Regions from separate parts of the Bacillus cihuensis genome, predicted to be linked through region 1. Evidence: riboswitches for the same ligand, from Rfam matches in the RefSeq annotation. Region 1 holds a riboswitch; each other region holds the start of a gene.

Region 1 (4,891 bases):
TGCTTTTGTCCTCCAGATAATTGATCAGGATAAAAATGAGCTTTATCTTGTAATCCTACTTTTTTCAGGAGAATCCTCGCTTTTTCCCTCGCCTCTTCTTTGTTTTCTCCTCTTACAAAGATAGGGGCTTCGATAATATTTTCTAAAACAGTTTTATGAGGGAATAAATTGAAATGTTGAAACACCATACCCACTTTTTCTCTTACTTTATTCAAGTTCGTTTTCTGTGGGATAACTTTTTCTGAATCAATGCTAATCTCACCGTTCTCAGCTACTTCCAAAAAGTTTAAACAGCGAAGCAATGTACTTTTACCCGATCCGCTAGCACCGATTAGTACGACAACTTCTTGTTCTTTTATTTTCAAGTCAATACTCTTTAATACGTTAAGAGGACCAAAAGATTTTGAAAGATTAGTAATCTCTATCACGCAATACGAACCTCCTTCGGTTTACTTACATCCATTTTTTTCTCTAAACGATTTGTAAACCATGTAAAAATAAGGACGATTACTAAATAATAGAGGCCTACTACAAAATAAGTTTCAAACGGCATATAGTTTTCGCCTTGTACACTAAGAGCTGTATTGTACAAGTCAATAACAGATATGTAAGCAACAAGGGATGAATCCTTTAAGCTAATTATGAACTGATTGGCAAGTGGCGGAATGGACCTTTTGAAAGCCTGCGGAAAAATAATTCTTCTCATCGACAGTGAATAGGACATTCCTAACGATCTGGCTGCCTCCATTTGACCGCGATCAATGGACTGCACTGCCCCTCTAAAGATTTCCGAAATATAGGCACCTGTATGTATGCCTAATGCTAATGCTCCAGCCGTAAAACTATCCAAAGTTACAATACTAGCTATTCCGTAATAAAGAAACATGATCTGAACAATCAACGGTGTTCCCCGAATGATTCCAACATAAATATCAGAAATTCTATTTAAGAATTTAATGGACGAAATTTTAAACCCTGCAAAGACGATGCCAATAATTGTTCCAAAGAATAGCGAAACACCGGTGATTGATATTGTAATCCATGTAGCCTTTAAAAAAGCAATTCCATGTTCATTCAGGATGCCAATAATATTATGCAAAAAATCCATGATTTCTCAATCAGCCTCCTTAGAAAAAAAGTGTATTGCCAGACTTTACTTTTCCAAAATATTTCTATTAAACCATTTCATACTAATTTCTTCATACGTTCCATCGTCGACCATTGATTGAATCGCTTCGTTAATTTTTTCTTTAAGCTCAGTGTTTCCTTCATTAACTGCAACACTTACTCGATCCTCATTTAGCAATTCGCCAACTGGTTTAATTTTTAACCCTTTTTCCTTTTGAGCATTTAAGCCAACAATTTTATCTGTTATCACAGCGTCAAGACGACCTAACTCCAAATCTTGAAGAGCATTTGTATCAACTGGATATCCCTTTACCTTATCAGATAGTTCATCCGCCAGATCCTTCCATGTACTTGCTTGAATAACACCAATTGTTTTCCCTTTTAGATCATCCTTCGATTGAATCGTGCTACCTTCAGCTACAAAAATTTGAGCCCCAGATAAATAGTACGGCTCTGTAAAGTCAACCTGCTTATCACGCTCTGGTGTAGCTGTCATACTCCCAATGATGGCATCGTATTTTTTCGCTTTTAAACCTTGAATAATCGTTTCCCATGGATTGGTTACAGGATTCGCTTCCAGTCCCATTCTTTTGGCAATTTCCGTTCCAATTTCTACATCAAACCCAGTTAATTTTCCATCTTTTTTAAAATTTAATGGTGGATATATCCCCGTCATGGAAAAGGTTAAGTTCCCCTCTTTAACTAGCCCCATCTCCGTATTTTCAGCCTTCCCCGTCTTTTCTGTTCCACTTTCCTGTTTGCTTCCGCATGCTGACAAAAGAATTAGCATGGATGCCGCTATGAGAATCATCATTTTTTTCATTTAATAGTACCCCCTTTTTTAAAATAGACACTGCTAAATCAATCAAAGTCCATCAACAAAATGAAAACGCTGTCTTCAGGATATGACAGCGCTTGCACACCCTCATTCATAAGCATTAGTAAAGATAGTTCTCCACAATTTTTTCATATTGTGACAGTGCTGTCCCTATTCGAGTGCAGCCCCAGCAATTCTGAACACAGTGATTTCAGAAGCTTCGGCAATTTATCCTTTTTCCTATTTTCATAGATTTCACAGAATCTCCAATAGGATACTAATATAAATAGCGACCTCTACCTCATCTAAAACTCTAAAAGATGAGGGATAAATATTTGTTTTATTCAGATAATTTATATTATATATAACGACGTCGTATAAAACAACAAAAAGTTGGAAAAATCGAAGTATTTCGATAATACTTGACGTTTATTTATCCAGTGTTATACATTTTTACAATAACACTCTAGTAAAAAGGAGACAAACCTATGTTGACATGCAGAGAGGAAGTATTAGCTTTTACAAAACAACTTGTTCAGATTGAAAGTATTGTAAATACAAATGGCGAAAAAGCGATTGCCCAATCATTATTTAAATGGGTCTCTTCTTTTCCATATTTTTCTCTTAATCCTTCTCAAATTCATTTGGAACAAACCATTGATGATGAACATGAAAGGTATAATGTACTAGCCTTTGTAAAAGGGACAAAAGGAAGTAGTAACAGAACTGTTATTCTAATGGGACATATGGATACCGTTGGCATTGATGATTTTAATCAACTCAAGCAACAAGCGTGTAACCCAGATGAACTAATGAACACTCTAAAAAATGAGAACCTTCCTGCTGCAGCTAAAAATCATTTAGACTCAGGTGATTGGTTATTCGGACGTGGTGTCCTTGATATGAAAAGCGGAGTAGCAAGTAATCTATACCTCTTAAAATACTATTCAGAGCATCCTGAACAATTAGATGGAAACATGATCTTCCTTGCAGAATGTGACGAGGAGGATAGCTCGCACGGCATACTTTCAGCGTTAAAAACTTTAAATAGCTGGAAAGAAGAACATGGATTTCATTATACGGCAGCGATAAATGCAGATTTTGTTTCAGCTCGATATGAGGGCGACGAAAACCGTTATATTTATAAAGGGACAGTCGGAAAGCTTTTGCCATCCTTCTTTATTACCGGTGCAGAAACCCATGTAGGCTCCTGCTTCGAGGGACTGGATCCTAACTTTATTGCTGCTGAGCTGACAAAGCAAATTAATTATAATCCTGAACTTTGTAACGAAGCTTACGGTGAAACAACCGTTCCGCCGGTTTCATTAAAACAAATGGACTTAAAACCGTCTTATACTGTTCAAACTGCATTATCTGCCTATGTCTATTATAATTTTTTTATCCATTCATGGTCACCTAAAGAGGTCCTTTCAAAGCTGAAGGAACAAGCAATGATTGCCTTTAGCAATTCCCTTTCTTTATTTGAAGAAAGATTTAAGCAATACTGTGCGATAAGCAAAGAGCCCTATATGCCGATTCATTGGCAACCAAGAGTTTTTACTTACGAGGAAATCGAGCAATTATTGATTCAGGAGAATGGCGAAAAATTTGTGACACATATGAATGCGTTCAAAAAAAATCTATTATCAAACACTGAACTAGATAATCGTATGTTTGCCGCTAGAGTGGTTGAAGAAGCTTGGAAATGGATGAAAGATAAAGATCCTGCAATCATCTTATTTTACTCCTCTCTATATTCTCCTAGGGTTGAATTGACAGGGAAAACTGATGATGAACAATTATTAATTGATGCATTAGACCAAGCTGTGGAGATGGTACAACCTAAATATCCATACCCAATTGTAACGAGAAACTTCTTCCCATACATTTCTGATATGAGTTTTGTTGCTCTAAGTGATGATGAAGAAGGAATTAATGCCGTTTCTAAAAATAACCCTTGTTGGGGTACAAAACACTACGTGAATTATCAAGACATACGCAAATTAAATGTACCTGTAATTAATATAGGACCATATGGGGTAGATGCGCATAAAAAACTGGAGAGAATGGAAATGACATATTCTCTTGAAATCGTTCCCAACTTAACAAATTATGTTATTCAAAATCTACTAAAGTAACTTACGTAGAAGAGGGTACCAAAAGTAAAGGGTCAGATCCCGCAACATCTAAAAGATAAGTGTATGAAACACTACGTACTATTTTAGAGAGTGCGAGAATAGACCCTCTTGACGTACCCCCTTCTTATATTTTTAACCTCATATGTCATCAACGATTTTTTTATGATTTGAAATTATTTAGGTGTATCACAATAAAATTACCCAATTTTTCTCCTGTCTTCTTCAACAGAACGTCCTTCCATTTTAACATCACCTTTTTTATATACGAGAAAATATAAGAAACTTACAAAGATTGCTCCGCCAACAGCATTTCCTAAAAATACTGGAATCATATTCAATAATAGTTCAACCCATGATAGATTTCCTGAAAAGATAGCAGCTGAGATAATAAACATGTTAGCAACCACGTGTTGAAATCCTATTAAAACAAAAGTCGTGATTGGGATCCAAATCGCTAAAATTTTTCCAAAGAAATCCTTCGCTCCATAACATAACCATACTGCCATAGCTACAAGCCAGTTACACCCTATTCCTGAAACAAAAGCGACCCAAAATGGATCTTTCACTTTCGCTTGCGCAGTTGAGACGGTCTTTTCTAAAAAGGCTCCCTCTGTTAGACCGACAAAATGCCCAAAAAAATAGGCAACAAACAATGCGCCCAACAGATTAAATAATGCAATTAGGAACCAATTACGTATTAACTGAAATAATGTAACTTTTTTTGCAAAGTAAGCGATACTCAATGTCATCATGTTTCCAGTAATCAATTCTCCTCCCCCTAATAAGATCAATACTAATCCGACTGGGA
Region 2 (4,891 bases), on a different contig from region 1:
TCTTCTCTTACAAACACTAAATTTGTAATAACTAAAAAGGAGTGATGGATATGAAGAACGCAATCATTGCGGGCGGAATAATAGCAACACTATTTGTTGGAGGGTGTACAGCCAACAATGCCAATCAGGGGACTAAAAAACAAGGTGTGGATAACCCAACAAATGTAAGTTATAACCCAAACATGAATCCTAACCGGAATTATGACGGGAACTATGACGGGAACTATAATGTAAACTACAATGAGAACAATGGAAACTACAACCGGAACTATAATGTAAGAAACAACACTAATAATAATAACATCCGTGAAGGAAACGACCTTGCTATGGAAGTCAATAAATTGCGAGAAGTGAATAGTTCTTCAGTGATGGTAATGGGAAACAGTGCCTATGTTGCTGCTGAGCTATCGGATAAAGGAAGCAATGAGTTAGCGCGGAATGTAGAGGAGAAAATAGCAGATAAAGTGAGAGCAGCTGATCCATCAATTGAAAATGTGTACGTGTCCTCGAATCCTGACTTTATTGATCGGATGCAAGGCTATTCGAATGATGTAAGAAATGGCCATCCTATTTCTGGTTTTGCCAATGAATTCACTGAAACAGTGAAACGAGTTTTTCCGTCTGCACATTAACTGTAGGGGGATAGCTTTGATCTCCGGATTACGTGAGGAAAGCATATTAGATTCCTTACCATAATTTATTGGCTATGTTAAAGCTCATTGTTGATTTTGACATTATGTTGATTGGAGCAGAAGGTGTGGACTCCAACGGGAAAAGTGAATCAAAGGGAGACCTCACAGTCGCGCAGCGCTGAGAAGGCTCCCGGACCCGCCCGCGGAAAGCGAACGCCTCTCGTTGCAATCAACAGGCAAGTTTATCAGAGCCAATTTATTAGAACAGGCTATCCTAAAAAAAGGTCAGACTCTCATGTGGAGTCTGACCTTGCTTTTTTATTTATTCCCTTTCAAAATCACAGTCTTTTAAAGGAATTAATTTTGTTTTGTATTTAACTTTATAGACAAGCCAAACGATTAAGAAAAGAGGTAAACCGATATAAGAAACAAATACTCCATTCCAATCGATCCCGCCTCCTGTAAAGGCTTGATAGTTTTGCCCTAATATAATGAAAATACATAGAAATAGTGCTAATAATGGTCCTAATGGGAACCATTTTGCCCGATAAGGAAGATTTTTAACGTCATTTCCTTGAGCAATATAAGCTTTACGGAATCGGTAATGACTAATGGCAATACCGAGCCATGTAACGAAACCAGCCATACCGGAAGCATTTAATAACCACATATAAACTGCACCATCTCCGAAGAAAGTGGTTAAGAAGGCAAGCGATCCAACTAAAGTAGTTGCAATTAAGGCATTGACTGGCACGCCTCTTTTATCCAATTTACCTAAGAATTTCGGTGCTTTACCATCGCGTGCTAAATCCCAAAGCATACGAGTAGAGGCATACATGCCTGAGTTACCTGCGGATAATACAGATGTTAAGATAATGGCATTCATGACAGATGCAGCAAAGGCAAATCCTGCCCGTTCAAATACAAGTGTAAATGGACTTACGGAAACCGCATCACTTAATAATCGTTCATCTGTATAAGGAAGAATCATCCCGATGACAAAAATAGATAAAATGTAAAACAGAAGGATCCGCCAAAATACAGTGCTAATGGCTTTTGGAATATTTTTTTCTGGCTCTTCACTTTCTCCTGCAGCTACTCCGAGTAATTCTGTACCTTGAAAAGAAAAACCAGCTGCCATGAAGATACCGAGAATAGCGAAGAATCCGCCATTAAACGGTGCGTCCTCGATTGTGAAGTTAGTAAAGCCAACAGATTCTCCACCCATAATACCGAAAATCATTAAAAATCCAGTAATAATAAAGATAATGACCGTTACAACTTTAATAAGGGCAAACCAAAACTCTGCTTCACCAAAGCCTTTAACAGACAGGTAGTTGAAGCCAAACATAATCACAAGTGCAAGTGCGCTCCACATAATTGAAGGGCTTTCTGGGAACCAAAATTTCATAATCAATACAACGGCAGCAAGCTCTGCTGCAATCGTAATTGCCCAGTTATACCAATAGTTCCAGCCGATGGCAAAACCAAATGCTGGGTCAACAAAATTCGTTGCATACACTTTGAATGACCCAGCTACTGGCATGTAAGCCGCCATTTCGGCAAGACTGGTCATTAAGAAATAAACCATGATCCCTACAGCTGCATAGGCGAGCAGTGCTCCTCCTGGTCCTGCTGTATGAATAGCGCCGCCACTTGCTAAAAATATCCCTGTACCGATCGATCCTCCAAGAGAAATCATCATCAGGTGGCGTGCTTTAAGACTCCTTTTTAATTGAGTTGGGTTAGCTGGTGAATTCGCCAATATTTTATACACTCCTTTTGTATGAAGGACACGGGGATAGTGTTCCGCAACCTTCTAATATAGCCAAACTGCTTAGCGCATATACTAATTTTAGTATAGAAAGTACCTCGAAATCCGGCTCCGCACCGCCACCATTTAGGATTAGATGAATGTAGCGTGGAATATGATTAATCCTAAATGGTAAATGATGGCATTTTGTTATCATGTCATACAGGTTTTGTTTGGAAGGTTAAATAGTTTTAAAGAGCAAATAAAAAAACAGCAGTCGAAAAAGATCGACGGCTGTTTAAGTCCGTTAAATCCTTCCGAAGATAGCTCTCCACGTTGATAAACGTGACAGTGATGTTCCTATTCGGAAACATCGCCAGCCTGGATAGTCAATGATCTATCTAAACTTCGGCAACTTATCCTTTCAAACGGAGTCATGAATTTCATTGAATCTCGTCCGCTTTACTATTATAAGCTGCAGCCTCTACCCCATCGGTGAATGGGAATATTTAATTAAATATGATAGTAGTATAATGTATTTCTAGAGTATAAGCAATGTTTAATTTTGAAAAGTAAGTTATCATTTAACAAAATAGGATAGGTGCCCATTTTTGATTATATGGTGATGATATCCAACAAACGATATAGTTGTGATTTTGTAGGTATACAGTATAATGGATAGATGTAAGAAAGGGATTATTTTCGCAAAATGCAACTGAACATAGTTCCCTTAATCCTTCTTAGGGGAGAGTAATATGGAATCAAAAAATAAACTTTCATCCAGAATTGATTATACATTAGCATTTATACTATTTCTGCTATTTATTACGAGCTGTATTGCGATATACAGTGCACAGACATCTGGACAATATGTAAATAACTTTTTGATACAACAAGTATTTTGGTACGCGGTTGGTGTAGGTATTGTTGCAGCTATTATTACCATTGATTCAGATCAATTAAAGAAAATAACTTGGTATTTATATGGATTTGGACTTTTTTTACTTTTTTTGCTAGTGATAGCCCCAGATACGTTAGCTCCTAACATAAATGGGGCCAAGAGTTGGTTCGTCATTAAACATGTAGGTTCGATTCAGCCTTCCGAATTCATGAAGACGTTTTTGATCATAGCGCTTGCCAATGTAGCGTCCGCTCATCATGAAAGAAATCCAATTAAGACGCTTTCAACGGATTTCTGGCTGTTGTTGAAATTAGGTCTAGTAACGATGGCACCAATTATGCTAGTTATGTTGCAGCCTGACTTAGGAACTTCTCTTGTATTAATTGCAATTTTAGTTGGAGTGATTTTTGTTTCAGGTGTTTCGTGGAAGATATTAACACCTATTTTTGCAGGCGGTACAGTAGTCGCTGGAACAATATTATATTTTGTTCTCTGGCATCCTGATATTTTAGAAAAATATTTAGGGGTCAAGCAATATCAATTTGGACGGATTTATTCCTGGTTAGACCCTTATAATTACGCCAGTTCAACAGGATATCAATTAACGAAATCACTGCTTGCTATTGGATCAGGGCAAACGACAGGAAAAGCATTAGAAGGTGGCATCGGTGCCAGAGAAGTGTACTTGCCAGAAAGCCATTCTGATTTCATCTTTAGTGTGATTGGGGAAGAATTCGGATTCTTTGGGTCAAGTATTGTTGTTAGTTTGTTCTTCTTGCTGATTTATCATATTACGAAATCAGGGATGGACACGAAGAATAACTTCTATACGTATATTTGTGTAGGGGTAATTAGTATGATTACGTTCCACGTATTTCAAAACATTGGCATGACTATTGGTGTTTTGCCGATTACTGGTATTCCGCTTCCCTTCATTAGTTATGGTGGGAGTTCACTGATGGGAAATATGATGGCGATGGGTCTAATTTTTAGTATTAGATATCATTATAAGAAATATATGTTTTCTACGGATAAATAAGTAAAGCACAAATGCTAACTTGTAGGTTCTTAAAAAAATCACTTGCAAAGGAGTGTTGATATGAACAATCAATTTACTGAGCAATTTGATGGTTTAATTGAGAAATATACGGAACTTCTTACTGGTGAAAATGATCCTGAACTTCAGGAAAAAGTACGATACTGGGCACTTTATTCGTATATTGCTAAATCGATGCCTGCTCTTGCTAAACATTGGAATGCCACCTATCCAGAAGCAAAACAAGATATGATTAAGCTGATTCAAGAAATAAAAAAACTTAACGATGATTATCGAGAACAAAAGGAGAAGGCTTAGCCTTCTCCTTTTATATTAAGGGGCAGCACCAGCACCTACAAGGTTTAGGCGGAGGATAACTGCCTAATCTAGTTGAAGATGCTAACCCGTCTGTCATAAGCTGTAATACTCTGTGGCAATCTACGCCACGCCATATTCCATCCTAAGCTTGTCGGATTATCACAGGATGGAATGGCGCCCATTGCTCACAAAATGTGAGCAATCTTAGGAGACGTTCCTACATCAGTCGCCTCGCTTTAACGAAACGCAAG
Region 3 (4,891 bases), on a different contig from region 1:
ATATTGTCACATCATCAGATATCGAAGCGCTTATATTGGAATTAAACTTAATCAAAAAACATGACCCAAAATATAATATCATGTTGAAGGACGATAAAACGTATCCGTTCATCAAACTGACGAATGAACGTCATCCGCGCTTAATTATCACAAGAAAAGTGAAAAAAGATCAAGGTAAATATTTCGGTCCTTATCCGAATGTCATTGCGGCTAATGAAACGAAAAAGCTCCTTGACCGAATATATCCGCTTAGAAAATGTAATACATTGCCTGATCGTGTGTGCTTATACTATCACCTTGGCCAATGTCTCGCACCGTGTGTGAAAGAGGTGCCACAGGAAGAATACAAAACGATGATGAATGAAATTACACGATTTTTAAATGGCGGTTATAAAGAAATTAAAAATGAGTTGTCTGTTCAAATGCATGAGGCAGCTGAAGCACTAGATTTTGAACGAGCTAAAGAATATCGAGATAAAATTGCCCATATAGAAGTGACGATGGAAAAGCAAAAAATGATGTCCAATGACTATACCGACCGTGATGTGTTTGGCTATGCATATGATAAAGGCTGGATGTGTGTCCAAGTATTCTTTGTTCGTCAAGGTAAATTGATTGAACGTGATGTCTCGTTATTTCCGATTTATGATGAACCCGATCAAGAATTGTTAACCTATTTAGGGCAATTTTATTCAAAGGCAAATCATTTCAAGCCAAAAGAAATTTTTCTGCCTGAAACAGTCGACTTACAATTAGCTGAGCAATTATTACAAGTTAAAATTATTAATCCAAAAATTGGTCAAAAGAGAGAGCTGCTTAAACTTGCTAATAAAAATGCGAGCATTGCGCTTTTGGAAAAATTCGCTTTGATTGATCGGGATGAGGAGCGCACGATTAAAGCAGTAGAGACGCTAGGTCAAAAACTAGGTGTTTATACACCACACAGAATCGAAGCGTTCGATAATTCAAATATTCAAGGTACGGATCCTGTTTCTGCGCTTGTCGTTTTTATTGATGGCAAGCCTGAAAAAAAGGAATACCGTAAATACAAGATTAAAACGGTTAAAGGCCCCGATGATTACGAGTCGATGCGTGAGGTAGTTCGCCGCCGCTATTCAAGAGTATTAAAAGAAGGACTGCCGCTACCAGATTTAATCATAATTGATGGTGGTAAAGGACATGTTGAAGCGGTGAGAGATATTCTGGAAAATGAACTCGGTCTAGATATTCCGCTCTCAGGTTTAGTAAAAGATGAGAAGCACCGAACATCTGAACTGATGATTGGCAATCCACTTGAGATTGTTCCGCTTGACCATAGAAGTCAGGAATTTTATCTGTTGCAACGGATTCAAGATGAAGTGCATCGGTTTGCCATCAGTTTTCACCGTCAACTGCGTGGGAAAAATGCTTTTCAATCTATGCTTGATGAGATTGATGGCATCGGCGAGAAACGAAAAAAACAACTTTTGAAGCATTTTGGCTCGGTAAAGAAAATGCGAGAAGCAACGGTAGAAGAAGTACAAGCAGCAGGTATTCCACGACCTGTTGCTGAGGAGCTTGTGAAGAAATTGCAAGAATAATCTTGCTGTTCGAAATTGGGTGTGCTATACTACAGATAATTTTATATGACCTTTAACTATTTAAAGTGTTGATAGAGGTGCGAGTTTCATTAGTAAAGACTTGGAGAAGGATGAGCTTCTGTGAAAAGTCTTGAAAGGGGAAGTCGCCGAAGCAATCAAGTCTCATAGCTTGATTAGCTGGTCTGACATTGAATAAATGGCAGATTGTCAGAGCGATTTTGTTCTGGAGGGCTATCTCACTGTGATATTCGTATGTCTAGGATACGTTACCACAGCAATGAGATAATTCTCATTGCTTTTTTTGTTGGGAAAAAACAGCTGGAAAGGGTGTAACAAAGTGGGATTAATCGTACAGAAATTTGGCGGTACATCAGTAGGAAATATTGAAAAAATCAAACATATAGCAACGCGTGTCATTGAAGAAGCAGCTTTGGGGAATGAGGTTGTTGTCGTTGTGTCGGCAATGGGTAAAACGACTGATGAGCTCGTAACGATGGCGAATGAAATCAGCAGTACTCCGAGCAAACGGGAAATGGATATGCTGTTATCAACAGGAGAACAAGTAACGATTTCATTTCTTACGATGGCTTTACTTGAACAGGGGTATGATGCCATTTCTTATACGGGCTGGCAAGCTGGGATTAAAGCTGAATCGATTCATGGGAATGCACGAATATTGGATATTGATACGAACCGGGTTCAAGAACAGCTATCGGCCGGGAAAATCGTAGTCGTAGCGGGCTTCCAAGGAATTGATGCGATCGGTGAAATTATGACATTAGGTCGCGGTGGTTCCGATACGACCGCTGTTGCACTAGCTGCAGCTTTAAAAGCAGATCGCTGTGATATCTATACAGATGTAACTGGTGTGTTCACAACAGATCCTCGTTATGTAAAATCAGCTAGGAAATTACAATCGATCTCTTATGATGAAATGCTTGAATTAGCGAACCTTGGGGCGGGCGTCCTTCACCCACGAGCCGTAGAATTTGCGAAAAATTATGGAATACCACTAGTCGTACGATCAAGCATAGAACAAGAACAAGGAACAATCATTGAGGAGGAAGTCACGATGGAAGAGAATTTAATTGTTAGAGGGATCGCATTTGAAGACAGTATTACAAGGGTAAGCATTTTTGGACTGACTGGAAGGTTAACTTCATTATCTACCATTTTCACAACACTTGCAAAGCAGCACTTAAATGTAGACATCATTATCCAAAGCATAACAGATACAGGTACGACGAATTTAACATTCTCCATTAAAACAAAAGACGTAAGTGAAGTGTTAAATGTTTTAGAAAGCAATAAAAAAGAATTACAGTTTGAAAGAATCGAAACGGAAAGTGATTTAGCGAAAGTGAGTATCGTCGGTTCTGGAATGGTTTCTAATCCAGGAGTTGCGGCGGAAATGTTTGCGATTCTTGCCGATGCAGGCATCCAAGTGAAAATGGTTAGTACTTCTGAAATCAAAGTTTCTACAGTCATCCCAGACAAAGAGATGGTGCGGGCTGTTGAGACATTGCATGTCAAATTTCAGCTTGATGAAAGAGTAGTAGTTAGAGCGTAAAAAATGAGTAGAGGATCGTTAAACCTATGCAAAGCATGGCCTAACGATCCTCTTTTCTTCTTATCTACTCAATCGGGTCTTTTAAATCTAATTTTACCAATATCGTCACTCTTCCAGCACGCCGTTTCGATTCTTCAGCGCCTTCTGCTGTGAACTTTTTTTGGAGGCTGATTTGTTCAGCGAGAAATCCAGTCTCTAGTTGAAAGTGACACTCCGTGTTCAATTTAAACCGTCTTTCAACCATTATACCGGTTAATGCCATTTCAAGTTCATCTTTAGATTGTTTGACAAATGTCAAGTCCCCCCAGCCGGCACTAGAGAAAAAGTCAATGATTTCATCTATGTTGTGAAGCGGAAATTTCCTTGCCAACTGTTTTCCAGCCCAATATAGAACATGGGGAGAATCTTTGCCTAAAATATCATTTAATAATATTTCTCTAATTAATTCATAGCCAAAAATCGGGATATTCATTTCAGTATTGTCAGATATTTCTTGTAGAGCCTGAGCATCTTTTTCCATCGTATTCCCCACTTTCTATACAACTATTATATACGTTTTAAGAATTGAAGCATTAATTTTTTATAGCAAAATCCTAAATTAAATTGTTGGATAAATGACGTTTTCTGGGATTTTTCTTAAGGGAATAAGGTAACATACTATTTTTAGTTACTAATTTAATTCGCTTTAGACTAGTAAAATAATTCTATTTTAAAAAAAGAAATCTTGTATCCGTTTTCTTGACGCAATTATCAGACAGGGGTAAAATGGACATGTCAGAGGATTGTTAAATAGTTTCATACATTTAGTAAATGCAGGGGTAAGGGAGAATTGAATTTATCTTTGCGAGAGTTTTCACAAATTAAGGGGGGGCACTTTGTGGCGCAAAATCGAGAGTTTGGGAATCGTAGGCTTCATTCACTTCTTGGGGTAGTTCCGATTGGACTGTTTTTAATCTTTCATTTAACAGTCAACTATATGGCAACAAAAGGAGCGGACACCTTCAATGCAGCGGTTCACTTAATTGAATTCACGCCGATCAAGATTGTCGTAGAATTTGTTGTCATTTATTTACCGTTGATTTTCCATGCTGTTTATGGGATTTACATCGCCTTTACAGCTAAAAACAATTTAGGGAGATTTAGTTTTTTCCGTAACTGGATGTTCTTTTTACAGAGGGCATCAGGAATTATAACGTTAATCTTTCTTATTTGGCATGTGTATACAACAAGAATTCAAGCGGCACTTGGCGCTGAAGTAAACTTTGACATGATGGCAACGATTTTTTCAAGCCCATTCATGATTGCTTTTTATATTGTAGGTCTTATTTCAACTGTTTTCCATTTCGCTAATGGTCTTTGGTCATTCTCAGTAAGCTGGGGGTTAACCGTTTCACCTAAATCGCAAAAGGTCATGACTTATATAACGTTGGTAATATTCCTAGTCCTTAGCTATATTGGGCTACGTGCAATTTTTGCTTTCGTATAAGGGGTTAGAATCAATCAGTGCAAGCTAACAAGTTTTGAACGGATATGAGGGAGTGAGCAATAATGGGTAAAGGTAAAATTATTGTCGTCGGTGGAGGTCTAGCTGGATTAATGGCTACGATTAAAGCGGCTGAGCATGGACAACAGGTAGATTTATTCTCTTTAGTTCCTGTTAAACGCTCGCACTCTGTTTGTGCTCAAGGTGGCATAAATGGAGCGGTAAATACAAAAGGTGAAGGGGACTCCCCATTGATTC

Evidence for each region. Region 1 has a riboswitch for lysine ahead of V179_RS0102380 (ABC transporter substrate-binding protein). Riboswitches for the same ligand answer to the same signal wherever they lie in the genome.
Region 2: another riboswitch for lysine. It lies ahead of V179_RS0123695 (amino acid permease); the one in region 1 lies ahead of V179_RS0102380 (ABC transporter substrate-binding protein).
Region 3: another riboswitch for lysine. It lies ahead of V179_RS0114795 (aspartate kinase); the one in region 1 lies ahead of V179_RS0102380 (ABC transporter substrate-binding protein).

The regions. Positions count from the first base shown of each region.
Region 1 covers NZ_AYSD01000010.1:535,579-540,469, reverse strand. Annotated here, with positions in the region: gene V179_RS0102390 (amino acid ABC transporter ATP-binding protein) at 1-428, opposite strand, end outside; gene V179_RS0102385 (amino acid ABC transporter permease) at 425-1,108, opposite strand; gene V179_RS0102380 (ABC transporter substrate-binding protein) at 1,154-1,951, opposite strand; lysine riboswitch at 2,069-2,252, opposite strand; gene V179_RS0102375 (M20/M25/M40 family metallo-hydrolase) at 2,434-4,083, shown strand; gene V179_RS0102370 (formate/nitrite transporter family protein) at 4,281-4,891, opposite strand, start outside.
Region 2 covers NZ_KI632498.1:387,571-392,461, forward strand. Annotated here, with positions in the region: gene V179_RS0123685 (YhcN/YlaJ family sporulation lipoprotein) at 51-632, shown strand; gene V179_RS0123695 (amino acid permease) at 955-2,397, opposite strand; lysine riboswitch at 2,702-2,880, opposite strand; gene V179_RS0123700 (FtsW/RodA/SpoVE family cell cycle protein) at 3,141-4,325, shown strand; gene V179_RS0123705 (YusU family protein) at 4,386-4,640, shown strand.
Region 3 covers NZ_KI632495.1:1,875,500-1,880,390, reverse strand. Annotated here, with positions in the region: gene uvrC (excinuclease ABC subunit UvrC) at 1-1,580, shown strand, start outside; lysine riboswitch at 1,645-1,822, shown strand; gene V179_RS0114795 (aspartate kinase) at 1,918-3,150, shown strand; gene V179_RS0114790 (YslB family protein) at 3,215-3,670, opposite strand; gene V179_RS0114785 (succinate dehydrogenase cytochrome b558 subunit) at 4,028-4,636, shown strand; gene sdhA (succinate dehydrogenase flavoprotein subunit) at 4,699-4,891, shown strand, end outside.